Regions from separate parts of the Isoptericola sp. NPDC019482 genome, predicted to be linked through region 1. Evidence: riboswitches for the same ligand, from Rfam matches in the RefSeq annotation. Region 1 holds a riboswitch; each other region holds the start of a gene.
What was found. A riboswitch is a leader RNA that binds a small molecule or an ion and turns the genes downstream of it on or off. The one in region 1 is predicted to bind thiamine pyrophosphate.
Positions count from the first base shown of each region.

Region 1 (3,237 bases):
CGGAACGCGCGCCAGGGCGTCGCGCCGAGCGCGCGGGCGGCCTGCTCGGCGCGGGGATCGAGCCGCTCCCACATGCCGCCGACGGTGCGCACCACCACCGCGTAGTTGAAGAACACCAGCGCCAGCACGATGCCGGCGAAGCTCTCCTCCAGGTGAGCCCAGCCGAGCAGCCCGCCGGGCGCGAAGAGCGCACGGAACGCGACGCCGACGACGACGCTGGGCAGCACGAACGGCACCGTCACCAGGCCCCGCACCAGGGTGCGCCCGGGGAACCGGCACCGGTAGAGCACGTACGCGCCGGGCAGCCCCAGCAGCACCGACAGCAGCGTGCCGGTGAGCGCCTGGGCGAGCGTCTGCCCGACGATCCGCCACGTGCGCTCCTGGGACAGCACCTCCGCGAAGCCGGACAGGTCGAGCTCCCGCCCCGCCGCGGTCTCGGTGAAGAACCCCTGCAGGACGAGCGACACCACCGGCCACGCGAAGAAGACCGCGAGGAAGCCCAGCGGGAGCGCGACGGCGACACCCCAGCCGAGCCACGCGCCCCACCGGTCTCCGCGCCACCGTTCGGCGCGCGACCGCGCCGCCCGGGGGGCCGGGCGGGCGGTGCCGGCCGGGACGCGGGGCACGGGGCGCGTCAGCCGACGACCGTCGCCGTCCACTGCTCGATCCACTCGTCGCGGTGCGCGGCGACGTCCGCGGGCGCCACCTCGAACGGCTCGTCGGCCAGGGGCGCGAACTGCTGCCAGTCGGCGGGCAGCTCCACGTCCGGGTCCGCGGGGTACATGTACATCTGGCCGGGCACGTCGGCCTGGAACTCGGCGCTCGTCAGGAAGTCCACGAGCTTCTTGGCGCCCTCGGGGTTCTCGGCGCCCGCCAGCACGCCCGCGTACTCGACCTGCCGGAAGCAGGTGTCGAGCATCGCGCTGGTGGCGGAGGTCTTCCCGTCGTCGCTCACGGTGAACGCGGGCGACGTCGCGTAGGACAGCGCGATCGGGCGCTGCCCGCCCTCGCCGGCGCCGGAGAAGTCCACGTAGTACGCGTCCTCCCAGCTCTCGGCCACCTTGAGGCCGTTGTCGCGCAGGTCGGCCCAGTAGGCCTCCCAGCCGTCCGTGCCGAAGGCGCCGATCGTCGCGAGCAGGAACGCGAGGCCGGGGGACGACGTCGCCGGGTTGGTCACGACGGTGAGGTCCGCGTACTCCGGCTTCGCGAGGTCCTCGAGCGTCGTCGGGGGCGTGACGCCGTTCTGCTCGAACCAGCCGTCGTCGAGGTTCATGCACACGTCGCCCACGTCGACCGGCGTCAGGGTGCCGGCCAGGTCGTCGGGCGCGTAGGCCGCGACCTCCGGGGCGAGGTCGGCCGGCTGGTACTCCTCGAAGACCCCGGCGTCCACGGCCCGCGACGCGTACGTGTTGTCCACGCCGAAGACGACGTCGCCCAGCGGCGCGTCCTTGGTGAGCACGAGCTGGTTCACCAGCGTGCCCGCGTCCCCGGGGGCCACCTGCTCGACGGTGAGGCCGGACTCCTTCTCGAACGCGGCCAGGACGTCGTCGGAGACCGCGAACGAGTCGTGGGTGACGAGCGTGACCGTGTCCGACGCCGCGCCGGTCGCGTCGTCGGTGGGCGTCCCGCCGCACGCCGCCAGCAGCGGCAGCAGGGCGACGACGCCCGCGGTGGCGGCCGTGGCCGTGGTCGTCAGCTTCATGCTGTCCTCCTCAAGGTGCGAGAAGGGGGTCCTGCGGGCACCCGGCACCGTCGTGGTGCGGCCGTCCGCAGGGATCGAGATTCCCGACTTCCTCCACCGGTGCTAACCGGGTCAGGTTCGAGGGTCTGCGGCGGTCCGCACTCTCAGCGCCGGTGGGCGCTCCCCTGTCGTATCACCACGAGCCTACCCGTCGACGCCGCGCTACCGTGGTCCCGTCCTCGGCCACGGGGTGTGACGTGCCTGACGTGCCGTGACGCCGCCCGGAGGCCGCGGACGCACGCGAGACGACGCGCGGTCATGCCGCGGCCGCGCCGGGACCTACCGAGGGAGAGCACGTGACGGACACCGAGCAGCCGCTGGGCGTGAAGGTCGGCACGGTGGTGCTGACGATCGCCGCCGGATGGGTCGCGCAGAAGCTGATCGGCGTGGTCTGGGAGAAGACGACGGGCAGCGTGGCGCCCACCAACGTGGACGACGACGAGATCTCGATCATCCAGGCCGTCACCTTCGCCGCGGTCTCGGGCGGGGTCGCGGTGCTCGCGAAGCGCCTCGCCCGCAAGGGCGCCGTGCGCGCGGCGGCCCGGTTCGTCCCCGGCCGCTGACCCCGCAACCCCTAACGGCCCGCCCTGCGGGTCAGTTCTCGCGCGTCAGTGGCTCGCGCGCGGACGCCGGCGGGCGAGCTGCGCGTCGTGACCGTGCGGCCGGTCCACCGGCCGCACGGTGGCGAGCGCCTGGCTGAGCCGGTCCGCCGCGTCCTGGGCCGGCGGGGCCGACCGCACCACCTCCGCCGCCGTGAGCGCGGCGTCGCGGTCCCCGACCGGCCGTGCGAGCCCCTTCATCACCTGTTCCCCCGCCGACTGGGCGGAGATCCCGACCTGCGCGCCGGCGTCCGCGAGCACCTCGTTGGCGACCGACTCGTCGACGCCGCAGACCGCCATGATGGCGCCCTTGGCCTGCTCGGCCGCCGCGGCCGCGACGAAAGCGCGGGAGACGGCGCGGTGCGCCTCGCGCTCCAGCGCGTCCCGCACGACCGGGCTCGCGTCGATGACGTAGCCGACGATCTGCGACGACGCGCCGTCGGCCCCGTGCCTCCCCTGTCCGGTGACGACGACGGTGTGGGTGCGCCCGTGGTCGTCCACGACGCGGTGCGCGCCCGAGAACGGCCGCCCGGTGCCGAGCGCGACCACCGCCGTCCGGGAGAGCCGCTCGCGGTCGTCGGGGTGCAGGTGGGCGCGCAGCACCTCCGGCCCCGGCGGGATCTTGCCCGGCTCACGGCCGAAGATCCGGAAGACCTCGTCCGACCACCACCACTCCCCCGTGGCGACGTCGACGCGGTACCGGCCGACGAGCAGTTGGCTCCCGGCGCCCAGCAGCTCCGCGAGGGCGACGAGCTCGCGGCGCGGTGTGTCGTTGGGCGTGCTGGACATGAGGCTCACCCCCCAGTGCCGTGCAGCTGGGTCCGGCGCGCAGTTCTCCTGGCTCCACCACGGTACCGGGACGGCACGACACCGCCACCGCACGGCGGGTGACGTGCG
Region 1 is NZ_JBEYBQ010000050.1:3,071-6,307, reverse strand. Features, by position in the region: gene ABZ493_RS20380 (iron ABC transporter permease) at 1-503, opposite strand, end outside; gene ABZ493_RS20375 (thiamine ABC transporter substrate-binding protein) at 635-1,702, opposite strand; TPP riboswitch at 1,774-1,878, opposite strand; gene ABZ493_RS20370 (DUF4235 domain-containing protein) at 2,038-2,304, shown strand; gene ABZ493_RS20365 (PAS domain-containing protein) at 2,350-3,129, opposite strand.

Region 2 (3,237 bases), on a different contig from region 1:
TCTCGGCGCCGACCTCGACGGAGCGCAGCGTCACGGTGAGCTCGCCACCCCACGCGTCGCCGCCGCCGTGCGGCGTGGCGATCTTCTGCTCCGCCATCACCTGGTCGGCGACGGTGGCGGTGCCCGGGTCGGCGGCGGCCTGCTCCGCGGTGGCGGCCTCGCCCGTCGCGCCGGCCTCGTCGTCGCTCGGGCTGCCGGTGCAGCCGGCGAGCAGGAGCGTGCCGGCGAGGGCGAGTGCTGCGGTGGTGCGGGCGCGTGCGGTCCGTGCGGACATGCGTCCTCCAGGGTCGGGGCACGGCCAGTACCCGGCCGTGGTGGGGGCAGGGGCCCCACTCTGGCACGCGCCGGCAGGGGTCCGCCCGGGGCATCCATGGGGAGAACTCCCCAGGTCACAGGCCTCGGGCGCCGGGGTCAGCCCAGCCGCTCGCGCAGCTTCCGAGCGGCGCGCTCGGGGTCCGGTGCCTGGGTGATGGCACGCACGACGACGACGCGCGACGCGCCGGCGTCGAGCACGGCGTCCAGGCGCTCGGCGTCGACGCCGCCGATGGCGAACCACGGCGTCGTCGGGCGGGTCGCGGCGACCTCGCGCAGCAGGTCGAGGCCGACCGCCGCGCGGCCGGGCTTGGTGGGCGTGGCCCACAGGGGGCCGACGCAGAAGTAGTCGACGTCCGGATCGGCCTCCGCCTCGGCCGCCTGCGCGGCGGAGTGGGTCGAGCGGCCCAGCACCGGGTCCGGTCCCAGCAGCGAACGCACCGCCGGCACCGGCAGGTCGCGCTGCCCCATGTGGACCACGGGCGCGCCGGCGAGCTGCGCGACGTCGGCCCGGTCGTTCACGGCCCAGAGCGCGCCGTGCTCCGCGGCGACGCGGGCGACCATCCCCTGCAGCTCGAGCTCGCGCGCGACGTCGAGCGTCTTGTCCCGCAGCTGCACCACGTCGACGCCGCCCGCGAGCGCCGCGTGCAGGAAGTCCTCCAGGTCGCCCCGGTCCTCGCGGGCGTCGGTGCACAGGTAGAGGCGGGCGTCGGCGAGGCGGGCGCGGGCCGCGTCGGCAGCGGGCGTGGTCGTGGTCACGCCGGCCAGGGTAACCACGGCCCGGGTTACAGTGGCCGCGCACGGGAGCCCCGCTCGGGGCTGAGAGGGCGTAGGAGCCGACCGTCGAACCTGATCTGGGTCATGCCAGCGAAGGGAGCGCACATGCCCACCTCTGCACCCGCTCCGGGATCCGTTCCCGCGGGCGCGTCCGCCCGCGACGTCGTCGTCGTGGGCGGCGGGATCGTCGGCCTCGCCGTGGCCTGGCGGGCCGCGGACGCCGGCCTCGCGGTCACAGTGCTCGACCCGTCGCCCGGCGACGGCGCCACCCGCGCGGCCGCGGGGATGCTCGCGGCCGTCAGCGAGGCCGACTTCGGCGAGCGGGAGCTCGCCCGCCTCAACGTCGCGTCGGCCGCCCGATGGCCCGCGTTCGCCGCCGACCTGGCCGCCGCGACCGGCCACGACGTCCCGCTGCTGCGCGCCGGGTCTCTCGCCGTCGCGTACGACGCCGACGACCTCGCGCTGCTGCGCCGCGTGCTGGCGCTGCACCGGGAGTGGGGCCTCGCGTCCGCGGAGGTCCCCGTCGCCGACGCGCGACGGCGCGAGCCGTACCTCGGGCCACGGCTCGCCGGTGCGGCCGTCGTCGACGGCGACCTGGCCGTCGACCCGCGAGCGGCGCACGCGGCACTGTGCGCGGCACTCGGCCCCGCCCTGGTCCGCCGCGCCGCGGTGCGTCTCGAGCGCGACGCCGCGGGCCGGGTCGTGGCGGTGCACGACGGCGCCGGTGCGCGGCACGCCACGGGCGCCGTCGTGCTCGCGACCGGTCACGGGATGACGGCGTCGCTGCTCGACGGCGTGCCCGAGGTCCGCGTCCCGGTGCGCCCCGTCAAGGGCATGACGGTGCGCCTGGACGCCCCGCCGGGCCTGGCGCTGGAGCACGTGGTACGCGGCACGGTGCAGGGGCGGTCGGTGTACGTCGTGCCGCGGGCGGCCGGCACCGGCACGGGACCGGGCAGCGGGCCCGAGCACCGCGAGATCGTCGTGGGCGCCACCAGCGAGGAGCGTCCCGACGACCGCCGCGCCGAGGCCGGCGGCGTCTTCGCCCTGCTGCGCGACGCACGCGCCCTCGTGCCCGGGATCGACGAGGCCGCGCTGGTCGACGTCACGCCGCGCGCCCGCCCGGCGACCCCCGACAACCTGCCGCTCGTCGGCGCCACCGCCGTGCCCGGCCTGCTCGCCGCCGTCGGGCACGGGCGCAACGGGGTGCTGCTCGCGCCGCTCACCGCCGACGCCGTGCTCGCCGCGCTGACCGGAGCTCCTCCCCCCGACGACGCGTTGTCCGCCGCCGACCCGCGCCGCTTCGCGCCCGCCGACCGTCCCGCCGACAGTCCACTCCCCGAAGGAGCCGCCCGATGACCGCCATCCCCGCCGCCCGCACCGCCGTCGTGAACGGCGAGGCCTACGCGCTCGACGGGCCGCACGGTGACGGCGTCGAGGCCGTCGTCGCGGCCCTCGTCCCCGCGTTCGTCGCGGACGGCACGGTGCAGGGCATCGCCGTGGCCGTGAACGACGCGGTCGTCCCCCGCGGCCTGTGGGCCGGCACCCGGATCGCGCCCGGCGACCGGGTCGAGATCGTCACCGCCGTCCAGGGCGGCTGACCTGAAGCACGCAGAAGGTATGGAGGAAGCATGACCAGCACGCCCGCCGCGGCGACGTCCGCCCCTGTCGCGCACCCGCTCGTCGACCCGCTCGTGGTCGCCGGCACGGAGATCGGCTCGCGCCTCGTCATGGGCACGGGCGGCGCGTCGAACCTCATGACGCTCGAGGACGCGCTGGTCGCGTCCGGCACCGGGCTCACCACGGTGGCGATGCGACGCGTCGCGGTGCGCCCCGGCGGCACGGGCGCGGAGGACGGCGGCATCTGGGGGCTGCTGGAGCGGCTCGGCATCCGCGCGCTGCCCAACACGGCGGGCTGCTTCTCGGTCGCCGAGGCCGTGCTCACGGCGCAGCTCGCGCGCGAGGCGTGCGGCACCGACTGGGTCAAGCTCGAGGTGATCGCCGACGACGTGACGCTCCTGCCCGACCCCCTCGGCCTCGTCGAGGCGGCCGACCGGCTGGTGCGCGACGGGTTCGTCGTCCTGCCGTACACGAACGACGACCCGATCCTCGCGCGCCGGCTGGAGGACGTCGGCTGCGCCGCCGTCATGC
Region 2 is NZ_JBEYBQ010000015.1:58,833-62,069, reverse strand. Features, by position in the region: gene ABZ493_RS11965 (hypothetical protein) at 1-274, opposite strand, end outside; gene thiE (thiamine phosphate synthase) at 412-1,071, opposite strand; TPP riboswitch at 1,103-1,205, shown strand; gene thiO (glycine oxidase ThiO) at 1,195-2,445, shown strand; gene thiS (sulfur carrier protein ThiS) at 2,442-2,687, shown strand; gene ABZ493_RS11945 (thiazole synthase) at 2,718-3,237, shown strand, end outside.
Region 2: another riboswitch for thiamine pyrophosphate. It lies ahead of thiO (glycine oxidase ThiO); the one in region 1 lies ahead of ABZ493_RS20375 (thiamine ABC transporter substrate-binding protein).

Region 3 (3,237 bases), on a different contig from region 1:
CGGCGGACTCGTTCGGGACCTTGAAGGTGAGGGTGGCGTACGACCCGGTCTCGGCCGCGTCCGGGGTGACGGTCACGTGCGCGGACGCGGCGGTCGCGCCGAGCACGAGGGCAGGGAGGGCGAGGGCGGCCACGCCGGCGAGGCGGCGCGGGCGGAGGGCAGGGGTGAGGACAGGGGTGGTCCTGGACATGGGTTCTTCTGCTCCTGGCTGTCAGGTGTGTCAGACGGTCGTGGGACGGCGAGGGACCCGCCCCCGTCCGACGACGGACCAGGGCAGGGTCAGGCGGCGCGCGCGAGCGCGCCCGGGAGCAGCGGGGGGCCCCGCGGGGGCGTGCGCCGGCGGACACGGGCCGGGTGGGGGCGCCAGGTGCGCCCGACGACGACGGCGGGCTCGCGGACCACCGGCAGCACCGGCGGCTCCTGCACGAGCAGCGCGACGTGCCGCAGGTGTCCCACGACGGTGAGGGCTGCCCGGTCGCCCGCCGCGAGCAGCAGGGCGGTGAGCAGCACCGCGGCGGCGTGCGCCGCAAGCATCCAGGAGGTGGTGCCGGTGTCGGACGCGTGGTGCAACAGCCCGCCGCCCGTCGCGGGCGCGAGGGAGCCCGGGCCCAGGGCGTGGAGCGCATGCCCGTCCGGGGTGGTGCCCGGGGTCGAGAGCTGTGCCGAAGGAGCGCGCGTGCCCGCCGCGCCGAGCACGGACAACGTCGTGTGCTGCACGAGCTGCAGCGCGACCATCGCCGGCAGGAGGCGCCGGAGGGTCAGCCGGCGGCGGGCGGTCCACACCGCGAGGGGCGCCGTGAGCGCCGCGACGACGAGCCAGGCGAGGGGTGCACCGGGGAGCGCGCCGCCGGCCAGGAGGTGGGCGGCGGCCGCGATGCTGAGCGTCGTACCTGCGACGAGGAGCTCGCGCACACGACGGACGACCACGGGCACCCCCGCACCCTACCGCGCGGGCGGACGACGGCGACGGGACGTCGGTGCTGAGGCCTGCACCTCCGACACGCGCGGGCCGGACGCCCGGCGATGCCTGCTCTGACCTGGGCTACCGTGGGCCGCACGACACGGGGTGCGTCCGGTCGGTCATCGCTGCGACATCGTCGCGGCCGGCCGGCGGGCGCTGAGATCACACCCGTCGAACCTGATCTAGCTCGAACTAGCGAAGGGATGTCGACATGCGTGCGCGCGCACCTGAAGACAGCTCCGCCGGCCGCGCCGGCACCACTGCTCCCGCTCCCGCCTCCACGGTGCTGTCGGCGCCGGCGAGAGGCAGCCGCCCCCGCGTCCTGGCGGTCGCCGGGTCCGACCCCTCCGGGGGCGCGGGGATCCAGGCGGACCTCAAGTCGATCGCGGCCGCGGGCGGCTACGGGATGGCCGCCGTCACGGCGCTGACCGTGCAGAACACCCGGGGGGTGCGCGACGTGCACGTGCCGCCCGCGGAGTTCCTCGCCGCCCAGCTCGACGCCGTCACCGACGACGTGACCGTCGACGCCGTGAAGATCGGGATGCTCGCGTCGGCCCCGGTCGCCCGGGCGGTGGCCGCCTGGCTCGACGGGCTGCCGCGGGCCGCGTGCGACGCCACCGGCACGACGGCGCGCCCCGCCGTCGTGCTGGACCCGGTCATGGTGGCGACCAGCGGCGACCGGCTGCTCGACCCGGCTGCCGAGGACGCGGTGCGGGACCTGCTCGGCCGCGTGGACGTCGTGACCCCGAACCTGCCCGAGCTCGCGGTCCTCGCCGGCGAGCCTCCGGCGGCCCACTGGCCGGCCGCCCTCGACCAGGCGCGGCGGCTCGCGGCGCGGCACGGGGTCCTCGTGGTGGCGAAGGGTGGGCACCTGGGCGCCGCCGAGGCGGTCGCGACGGGGGACGGGGCCCCGGACGCCCTGGTCGGGCCGGAGGGCGTGCTCGTCGAGCTGCCGGGGCTGCGCCTGACCAGCACCTCCACCCACGGAACGGGCTGCTCGCTGTCCAGCGGGCTGGCCGCGAGGTACGCCCGCACGGGCGACTGGGCCGAGGCGCTGCGGGGCACGAAGACCTGGCTCACCGCGGCGATCCGGGCGGGGGAGGACCTGCGCGTCGGCGGCGGGAACGGCCCCGTGGACCACCTGGTGGGGCTGCGGGCCGGCGCCGTGGAGCAGCCCGCGACGTCGCCAGCGGCGGGCGCGGGCGACGCGTCCGCGGACGATCACGGGGAGGACGTCGTCGCGCGCTGGTGGGACGATGCCGCGGGCGTGCGCGCCGCGATCGACGACCTGGCGTTCGTCCGGTCGCTGGGCGACGGGAGCCTCGACGCCGGGCACTTCCGCACGTACCTGGAGCAGGACGCGCTGTACCTGCGCGACTACGCGCGCTGCCTCGCGCGGGCGAGCGAGCTCGCGCCGACCCGGGTCGAGCAGGCGTTCTGGGCGGGTGGCGCGCACGGGGCGCTGGTCACCGAGCTCGACCTGCACACGCGCTGGCTGGGCGGCGAGCCGCAGGACGTGCCCGCCAGCCCGACGACGGCGGCGTACCTCGACCACCTGCGGTCGGCCGGAAACGACTACGCGACCCTCGTGGCCGCCGTCCTGCCCTGCTACTGGATCTACCAGGACGTGGGGGAGCGGCTCGCCGCCCGCAACCACCCCGCCCACCCGTACGCCGCGTGGCTGGGCACGTACGCCGACGACGCGTTCGCCGACGCGACGCGCGAGGCCGTCGCGATCCTGCGCCGGGCCGCCGCGGCGGCCGACGCCCCCACCAGGGACCGGATGTCGGCCGCGTTCCGTGCGGCCTGCGCGCACGAGCTGGCGTTCTTCGACCAGACCGGCCTGCCCGCCCCGACGGGCGCGGCCGATGACGCCGCCGGAACCCCGGTCGGACACGGTGCCGGGCACGGTGCCGGTGGCGGTGCCGGACACGGTGCCGGGGGCGTCGCGGTGGCCTGACCGCGGCCCGTGGCGGCTCTCGCCGTCGCGCTCGACCGAGGGCGCGACGGCGAGATCTCGCGGGGGTAAGCGGTATCCCGAGATCGCGGCGCACCGCATGATCGGGGCAAGCGTGTCGGCGGCGAGTGACAGAATGGTTGTGATGCCCGACACGAAGCGCACTTCGCGCAGCCGCAGCCGAGGCGCCCGCCGCGCCGATCCCTCCGACAGTCCCAGGAGGAGCTCCGCCTCCTCCGCACCCCGACCTCCCGCCGCGCCCGGCACCCCGCCGGGTCGCGCCGAGGGCCCGCCGGGCCGCACGGGCGACGCCGCCCCC
Region 3 is NZ_JBEYBQ010000010.1:113,266-116,502, forward strand. Features, by position in the region: gene ABZ493_RS09645 (YcnI family protein) at 1-190, opposite strand, end outside; gene ABZ493_RS09650 (hypothetical protein) at 280-933, opposite strand; TPP riboswitch at 1,053-1,182, shown strand; gene ABZ493_RS09655 (bifunctional hydroxymethylpyrimidine kinase/phosphomethylpyrimidine kinase) at 1,173-2,921, shown strand.
Region 3: another riboswitch for thiamine pyrophosphate. It lies ahead of ABZ493_RS09655 (bifunctional hydroxymethylpyrimidine kinase/phosphomethylpyrimidine kinase); the one in region 1 lies ahead of ABZ493_RS20375 (thiamine ABC transporter substrate-binding protein).